DNA from 3 places in the Streptomyces sp. V3I7 genome. Region 1 is predicted to be linked to each of the others. Evidence: riboswitches for the same ligand, from Rfam matches in the RefSeq annotation. Region 1 holds a riboswitch; each other region holds the start of a gene.
What was found. A riboswitch is a leader RNA that binds a small molecule or an ion and turns the genes downstream of it on or off. The one in region 1 is predicted to bind cyclic di-AMP.
Positions count from the first base shown of each region.

Region 2: another riboswitch for cyclic di-AMP. It lies ahead of QFZ74_RS12860 (transglycosylase family protein); the one in region 1 lies ahead of QFZ74_RS03960 (C40 family peptidase).
Region 3: another riboswitch for cyclic di-AMP. It lies ahead of QFZ74_RS18280 (transglycosylase SLT domain-containing protein); the one in region 1 lies ahead of QFZ74_RS03960 (C40 family peptidase).

Region 1 is NZ_JAUSZK010000001.1:820,736-822,988, reverse strand. Features, by position in the region: gene QFZ74_RS03970 (helix-turn-helix transcriptional regulator) at 1-89, opposite strand, end outside; gene QFZ74_RS03965 (ATP-binding protein) at 301-768, shown strand; gene QFZ74_RS03960 (C40 family peptidase) at 761-1,234, opposite strand; cyclic di-AMP (ydaO/yuaA leader) riboswitch at 1,238-1,448, opposite strand; gene QFZ74_RS03955 (hypothetical protein) at 1,777-2,091, opposite strand; gene QFZ74_RS03950 (ATP-dependent Clp protease proteolytic subunit) at 2,099-2,253, opposite strand, start outside.
Region 2 is NZ_JAUSZK010000001.1:2,785,223-2,787,475, forward strand. Features, by position in the region: gene eno (phosphopyruvate hydratase) at 1-277, opposite strand, end outside; gene QFZ74_RS12860 (transglycosylase family protein) at 564-1,280, opposite strand; cyclic di-AMP (ydaO/yuaA leader) riboswitch at 1,285-1,453, opposite strand; gene QFZ74_RS12865 (transglycosylase family protein) at 1,652-2,253, opposite strand, start outside.
Region 3 is NZ_JAUSZK010000001.1:3,901,739-3,903,991, reverse strand. Features, by position in the region: gene QFZ74_RS18285 (polyprenyl synthetase family protein) at 1-293, opposite strand, end outside; cyclic di-AMP (ydaO/yuaA leader) riboswitch at 1,045-1,224, shown strand; gene QFZ74_RS18280 (transglycosylase SLT domain-containing protein) at 1,230-1,718, shown strand; gene QFZ74_RS18275 (HAD family hydrolase) at 1,776-2,253, opposite strand, start outside.

The DNA of each region.
Region 1 (2,253 bases):
GCCTCGCCGCTCGTGAGACAGGCGCCGGCACGCAGGGCACGCAATTCGGCACCCAGTTTCCGCCGGCGCACCGCGGGACCGTGCTGCATGGGCTCCTCCCTACCTCTTCCGAGGCGCCCGAATACGCTCCGCCGTCGCAGAGTTCACCGCATTGGGCGACAGATATATGCATATCTTGGTGGATCGCCCCTCTGACCGACGTGGCAGTGGCAGTCTGGCGACGAGCACCAGTCCGGGACCGTACTCGAACCATCCGCTCCTTGGCGGGCCGCGGTTCCGTGGGAAAGGGACGGCGTCGCCATGGCAGACCATCTGGAAGCATCCCTCACGCTGCCGAGCGATCCCGCCTCGGTCTCCGCCGCCCGCACCTATGTCGTGGGCACGCTCGCGGAGTGGGGGCTGGCGTCGGACACGGACGTCGTCGACACCGTCCGGCTGATCGTCTCCGAACTGGCCACCAACGCCGTACAGCACACCCTCGGGCAGTCACCCACCTTCACGGTGGACGTCGCCCTCGATCGTGACGAACGGCTGCGCATCGGTGTGACGGACAGCCACCCGCGCCTGCCGAAGAGACTTCCCGCCGCCGTCCAGCAGGACAACGGGCGCGGGATGGTCATCATCCGCTGCCTTACCGCCGAGTGCGGCGGCAGGATGCGCATCCGGCCCACCCGCGAGGGCGGCAAGACCGTCTCCATCGAGCTGCCGTGGGTGGTGACGGCGCCCCGGGAAGGCGCCGCCGCCGACAGAAAAGGCCGGGTCAGCTGACCCGGCCGTACCAGACGTTCCTCGTCCAGATCTTCTGGAGTCTGACCACGTCCCCGGTCTTCGGAGCGTGCCAGATCCGGCCCTTACCGGCGTAGATGCCGACGTGGTAGACGCTGGACCCGGAATGGAAGAAGACCAGGTCCCCGGCCTTGCGGTGGCCGGCCGAGACGTGGCGTGTGCGGTTGTACTGCTGGGCGGCCGTACGCGGCAGGCGCTTGCCCGCCTTCTTGAACGAGTACAGCGTCAGCCCGGAGCAGTCGAAGCGGCGAGGTCCGGTGGCACCCCACAAGTACGGGGCACCCCTCTTGGACGCGGCGATCTGGAGTGCCTTGTGTGCCGTCGTGGCGGCAGCGGCTTCGGCGGTGAGGCCCGGCACGACGATGGAGCCGCTCACCGCGGCGATGGTGAGCGCCGAGGCGGTACCCGCCCGGAACACAAGCGACGGGACACGATTGAGCGCGGTCATACGCAACCCTTCGTCAGCCGCCTGTGAAGGATGACCTGTCGGATTCGGGCTGGCGAAGTTGCCCGGTCGCGTTCCCGCGACTTCACCCCAAGGACCGCTCACCGCGGACGGACGTCCGCTGCGGCGACCCGTCTTGCCTGGGTCCTCCACTCCTGCCGATCCACTTCCGTCGACCGGTCGTCCGGGCGGCGGCAGGACTCGGCGTCCGCCCGGACCGCCCCGCCGCGGTGGCGGGGGCTTGTCGTCAGACACGGATCTTCACTCACGGAAGTCCGAAAATCCGAGTGGAACCGGGCATTTGTGGAGTTGCTCACTGGGCGCCCGTTCGGGTGGACACTGCCCCGTACGGGTCTCCGGGTCCGGGGGTGACGCACCCCCGGACCAGCGCGGAAGCACTTCGGCGCCCCCTTCGCGCGCGCACGCCGTGCAACCCGCACGGTGCCAAAAAAGGATGGTCGTCTACTCCGAACAGGGGTACGTCATTTGGTCCGTTTCGTCATAGTCGTGTCGCGTCGATTCCGGCCGTGCCGAGCGGGGCGGTGTCAGTGCGTGCGGTCGGGCGGCGGCGGCACGCTCACCCGGGCCGTTCGGCGCTCGCCGTCCAGGACGCGCAGCGCCCGCGCCAAGGTGGCGTTGTGCAGCTCGGTCTCGCCGCGACGGTGCATCAGCGCGAGCGCGTCCCGCAGCGCGACGGCCGTGCGGACCAGGGCCTGCGCGGCCCGCAGTCCGCCGTACGTCCCCGTGTTGCCGGCCGGGTTGATCCGGCCCAGCAGATCGACCGCCTCCAGGTAACGGTCGATCAACTCGCCCTCGGCGCGGGTCAGCGCGGGCAGGGGCGGCAGTTCCGGCGGCAGCATCGGCCCCTCACTCCGCGTCCGGCGCCGTGCGCGACGCCTTGCGGCTGGGGACGACGCCGTCCACCAGCCCGTACTCCAGCGCGCCCCGGGCGTCGAGGATGAGGTCCCGCTCCAGGTCATGGCTGACCTGATCCGGGGACCGCCCCGTATGGCGTACGAGCA
Region 2 (2,253 bases), 2.0 Mb from region 1:
CGATCAGGCGCTGCTCGGTGGCGTCGTAGCCGACGAGCTCCGGTCCGATCTGCTCGATCACGGCGAGGACGGCCTTCTCGACGCCCTTGCCCTGGTAGCGGTTGGGGTCACCGTCGCGGAGCTCGATGGCCTCGAAGGCGCCGGTGGAGGCGCCGGACGGAACGGCGGCACGACCCGTGCTGCCGTCGTCGAGGCCGACCTCGACCTCGACCGTGGGGTTGCCTCGGGAGTCCAGGATTTCCCGGGCTACGACGACGTCGATGGACGGCACGAGCATCTCCTTCTTGGGATGTGACGCTGGGAGTGCGGGGCGCGGGGGCCTCGATGGCCCGGTCCGTGCCCTGCGACTAGAGCCTAACCGCCCGGGGGTGCGGGTCGGCCGACCGACCGCCCCCTGGACACGGCGACCGTAGTACACATTGTTTCCGGGCGGAACAAAGGGGCTGGGGGCGGGTGCAGGCGGGGGAGCATGAGGCGGAAGCAGGGAGCACCGGAAAAAGCAGACCCCGCCCCGGCACGCATGGGGGAATGCGCACGGGGCGGGGAGACTTGGGGGGCGGCTGCTACTTCAGGTGCAGCTGCTGGCCCGGGTAGATGAGGTCGGCGTCCTCGACGATGTCCTTGTTCAGCTCGAACAGCTTCTTCCAGCCGCCCTCGACCTTGTGCTTCTCGGCGATCGAGCCGAGGGTGTCGCCCTTGACGACCTTGTACTCGCCGTCACCCTTCTTGACCTTCTTGCCGGTCGGGGTGCTGACGGTCTTGCTCGCGGCCGGGCGGTCGGTGGAGCGCGTGGCGGCCTGCGGCTCGGCGGCGCGGGCGGTGGTGTCCGGGGTGCTGGTGCTGGTGCCCGCGTTCGTGCCGGTTCCGGTGCTGGTGCTCGTGCTGCCGGAGGTGCCGCCGTTGTACGGGGTGCTCGACAGGCCCGTGCCGCAGTTCGGCCAGGCGCCCTTGCCCTGGGCGGCGAGGACCTTCTCGCCTATCTCGATCTGCTGGGACTTGGTGGCCTTGTCGGCGGTGGCGGCGTACTGCGTGCCGCCGTACGCGGCCCAGGTGGAGGCGGAGAACTGCAGACCGCCGTAGAAGCCGTTGCCAGTGTTGATGGACCAGTTACCGCCGGACTCGCACTGGGCGACGGCGTCCCACTCGGAGGCGGTGGCGGCGGAGGCGTTGCCGGCCGCCATCAGCGGAGCGGCGACGGCGGTGCCGGCGACGCCGGCGAGTGCGAGGGCGCGGATGGCCTTGGCCGGACGGCGGTGCTTGCCCTTGCTGGAAAACAGCATGGATCGATCCCCTCACCGACGCCTGCGAGGTGAGCTGTCGGGTTCGGGCCGGTTGAGTTGCCCGGCCACATCCCTCACGGGACATGGCTTCACCCCGAGCCGGTCACGGCATCAACTGCCGGTTCCGGCACTTACCTTGGGTCCCCCGCTCCTGCCTACGGCGCTTGACGCGACGACTGTTCCCGTACGGCCGCTGGCAGGACTCGGCGTTGCGGCAGCCGGGGCTCGTGGTGACGAGCGGACATGACCGTAGACACGCGATCCGCCGAATTCCAAAGACGATCAGGGCTTCTGAGACTCATCCCACACTTTCACCAAACGGGACATTTAACGCCTAAACGGGGCGTCAACTCCCGCCCCATTTCGCCCGTTCAGGAATCGAAATGCAGGGTCTGACCGGGGGCGATGTGGCTCGGGTCGTCGCCGATGACCTTCTTGTTGCCGGCGTACAGCGCGCGCCATCCGCCGTCCACGTCAAGGGAGTCGGCGATGGACGCGAGGGAGTCACCCTCGCGGACGGTGTAGGCGTGCCGCCCGGCGGAGTGAGCATTCACCCCCTTCGCGTCACTCGTCCCGCTTTCCTCCGCGCTGACGCCACGGTGCCGCCCGCCGCCGACCGACCCGGTGTCGACCAGGCTCCAAGTGCTGCCACTGCGCCACGCGTTGTCGGATTCTTCGGCGCCACGGGAGACCGAGGGCGAACCGTCGCCCGTCCGCGCCTCACTCTTCGCACCGGAAGACGACGACTTGCCGGACTTGCCCGCATTATCGGAGTCGGTCGAGCCGTCACCGACTGCCGCGTCACCCCTCGGTGAGTGCGAGTCCGACGGCGAGGCGTGAGACGCGGAATCGGACGCGGAGCTCTCACCCCGGGAGCCGGAGTCGCCGCCGGAGTCGGATCCGGACGTCTCGCCGGGCGACAGCAGCGAGCCGAGCAGACCGTCCGAGCCGGAGGAGCCGGATGAGTCCGAGG
Region 3 (2,253 bases), 3.1 Mb from region 1:
TCCATCACGTCGTCGTGGTACAGCGTCGCGAGATGGGTCAGTTCCACGACCACCGCCGACGGCACGACACCCGGCGCGTACGGGTCACCGAACTGCGCCGCGAGCATCACGAGCAGCGGCCGGAAGCGCTTTCCACCTGCCAGCACCAGGTGTCGCGCTGCCTCTGTTATGAACGCGACCTCGCTCTTGGTCGCCTCCAGCAGACCTTCCTCGACAGCCGTCAATCCGGCCTGGATATCGGCTTCCAAGGCCTCGTCCCGCACGCTCAGCCCGAACGTCCCGACGACGGTCACGGAGGATCTCCTGTCTGCAGGTGCCTGCTGGCGCTTTTACGGCTTGTCCGAACTGCTGGCGATTACGCGCTTTGTCGATTGGTCGCAGCCATCACACAAGTCAGCGTATCTGGTCAGGTTTCGATCACCGATATCACCCACCCACCCCCACCCCCGACTTCACCCGAGCGGGAGGTACCCCCACCGCCCGAGCCCTACCGGATCACGACCGCTATGTCCTTGATGGTTCGAAATGAACCGATATTCAACGACCCAACGGGATGCACCCCGCTTCGCCACCCCACCCGCCCGCCTGGCGCACTCCTTACCCGACGACACCCCCACCACACCCCACCCGCCCCTGCCAGCGTGACGAACGTCTCCCGCCACCCGCGCACCCACGTGACACCTTCCGCCAGAGAGGCGACCCCTGCCCCATTCCATACCCCTCTGTCCGATTTGCCGCTCTTGCTATTCCAATTCCCCTTATCCCCTTTAGTGAGACATAAGGTCCACTGCCGTCGCCCGTGAATTGGGTCACCCGCACGACATGAGTGCATATGCACGACACTTCGGACACCGACCCTCATCCCCCTTGTCGTGCACGGCAGTTGAGCTTCCCCGCCCCAAAAGGATCAAGAACCCCATAACCCTCGCACCAAGGTCATTTCGGACGAGAAGTGATTCGGGCACTTGTTCCGGACATGTGCTCTCGCATAACTTCCCGGCCTGTCGGGCGGACGCCTAATCCTGCCGCCGCCCTTCGTGACCCATCGACACATCGACGAACTCGCGTACGGCAGGAGCGGGGGACCCAGATCAGTCGCCGGACCGGACGGCCCATGCCGCACCGGTACGGCTCGGGGTGAAGTCGTGCCGCCTGACGGCGGCGCGGCCGGGCACCTCCCCGCCCGAACCCGACAGCTCACCTCGCAGGCGCCGGAGAGGAAGTCCGCCATGTCCGCTGCCCAGCAGCACCGCCGTACCCGCACCAACCGCATCGCCCGCGCCGCCGCCGTGGCCGGCACCGGCGCCGCCGTGCTCGCCGTCTCGCTGATCGGCGCCACCGGCGCCTCCGCGGCCACGCCCACCCAGGCCAAGACGGCCGCCGCGGCCACCGTCTACCCCAACAACCTCGACGGCTGGATCCGCGAGTCGCTCCACGTGATGGCCCAGAAGGGCATCCCGGGCACCTACAACGGCATCTACCGCAACATCATCCGCGAGTCCTCGGGCAACCCGAACGCCATCAACCTGTGGGACTCCAACGCCGCGAAGGGCATCCCGTCCAAGGGCCTGCTCCAGGTGATCAACCCGACGTTCAACACGTACCACGTGTCCGGTACGTCCTGGAACATCTACGACCCGGTCGCGAACATCACCGCCGCGTGCAACTACGCCGCCGCGCGCTACGGCACGATAGACAACGTCTTCGGCGCGTACTGACGGGTCGACACCCCCTGAGCCCCCGCGATGCCGGCCCGACCGACCGGGCCGGCGTCGTCAGCTCCGGGGAAAGCTCCAGGGAAACAGTCTTTCGAGGACGACGGCGATGCCGTCGTCCTCGTTCGACGTGGTGACCTCGTCGGCCACCGCCTTGAGTTCCGGATGGGCGTTGGCCATCGCCACCCCGTGGGCCGCCCAGGCGAACATGGGGAGGTCGTTGGGCATGTCCCCGAAGGCGACGGCGTGTCCGGCGCTCAGCCCCAGATGGCCGGCGGCGAGCGCCAGCCCGGTCGCCTTGGTGACCCCGCAGGGCTGGAGCTCCACCGTGCCGGGCCCCGACATGGTGACCGTCGCCAGCGAGCCCACGACCGCGCGCGCCGTCGCCGCCAACTCGTCGTCGGACAGCGTGTGATGGCGCAGCAGCACCTTGCTGATCGGCTCGCACCACAGGTCGTCGCGCCGCTGGACCCGTACCGCGGGCAGCGTCGGGTGCGGCATCAGATAGCCGGGCTCGATGAGCGTGAGCCCGTCCACC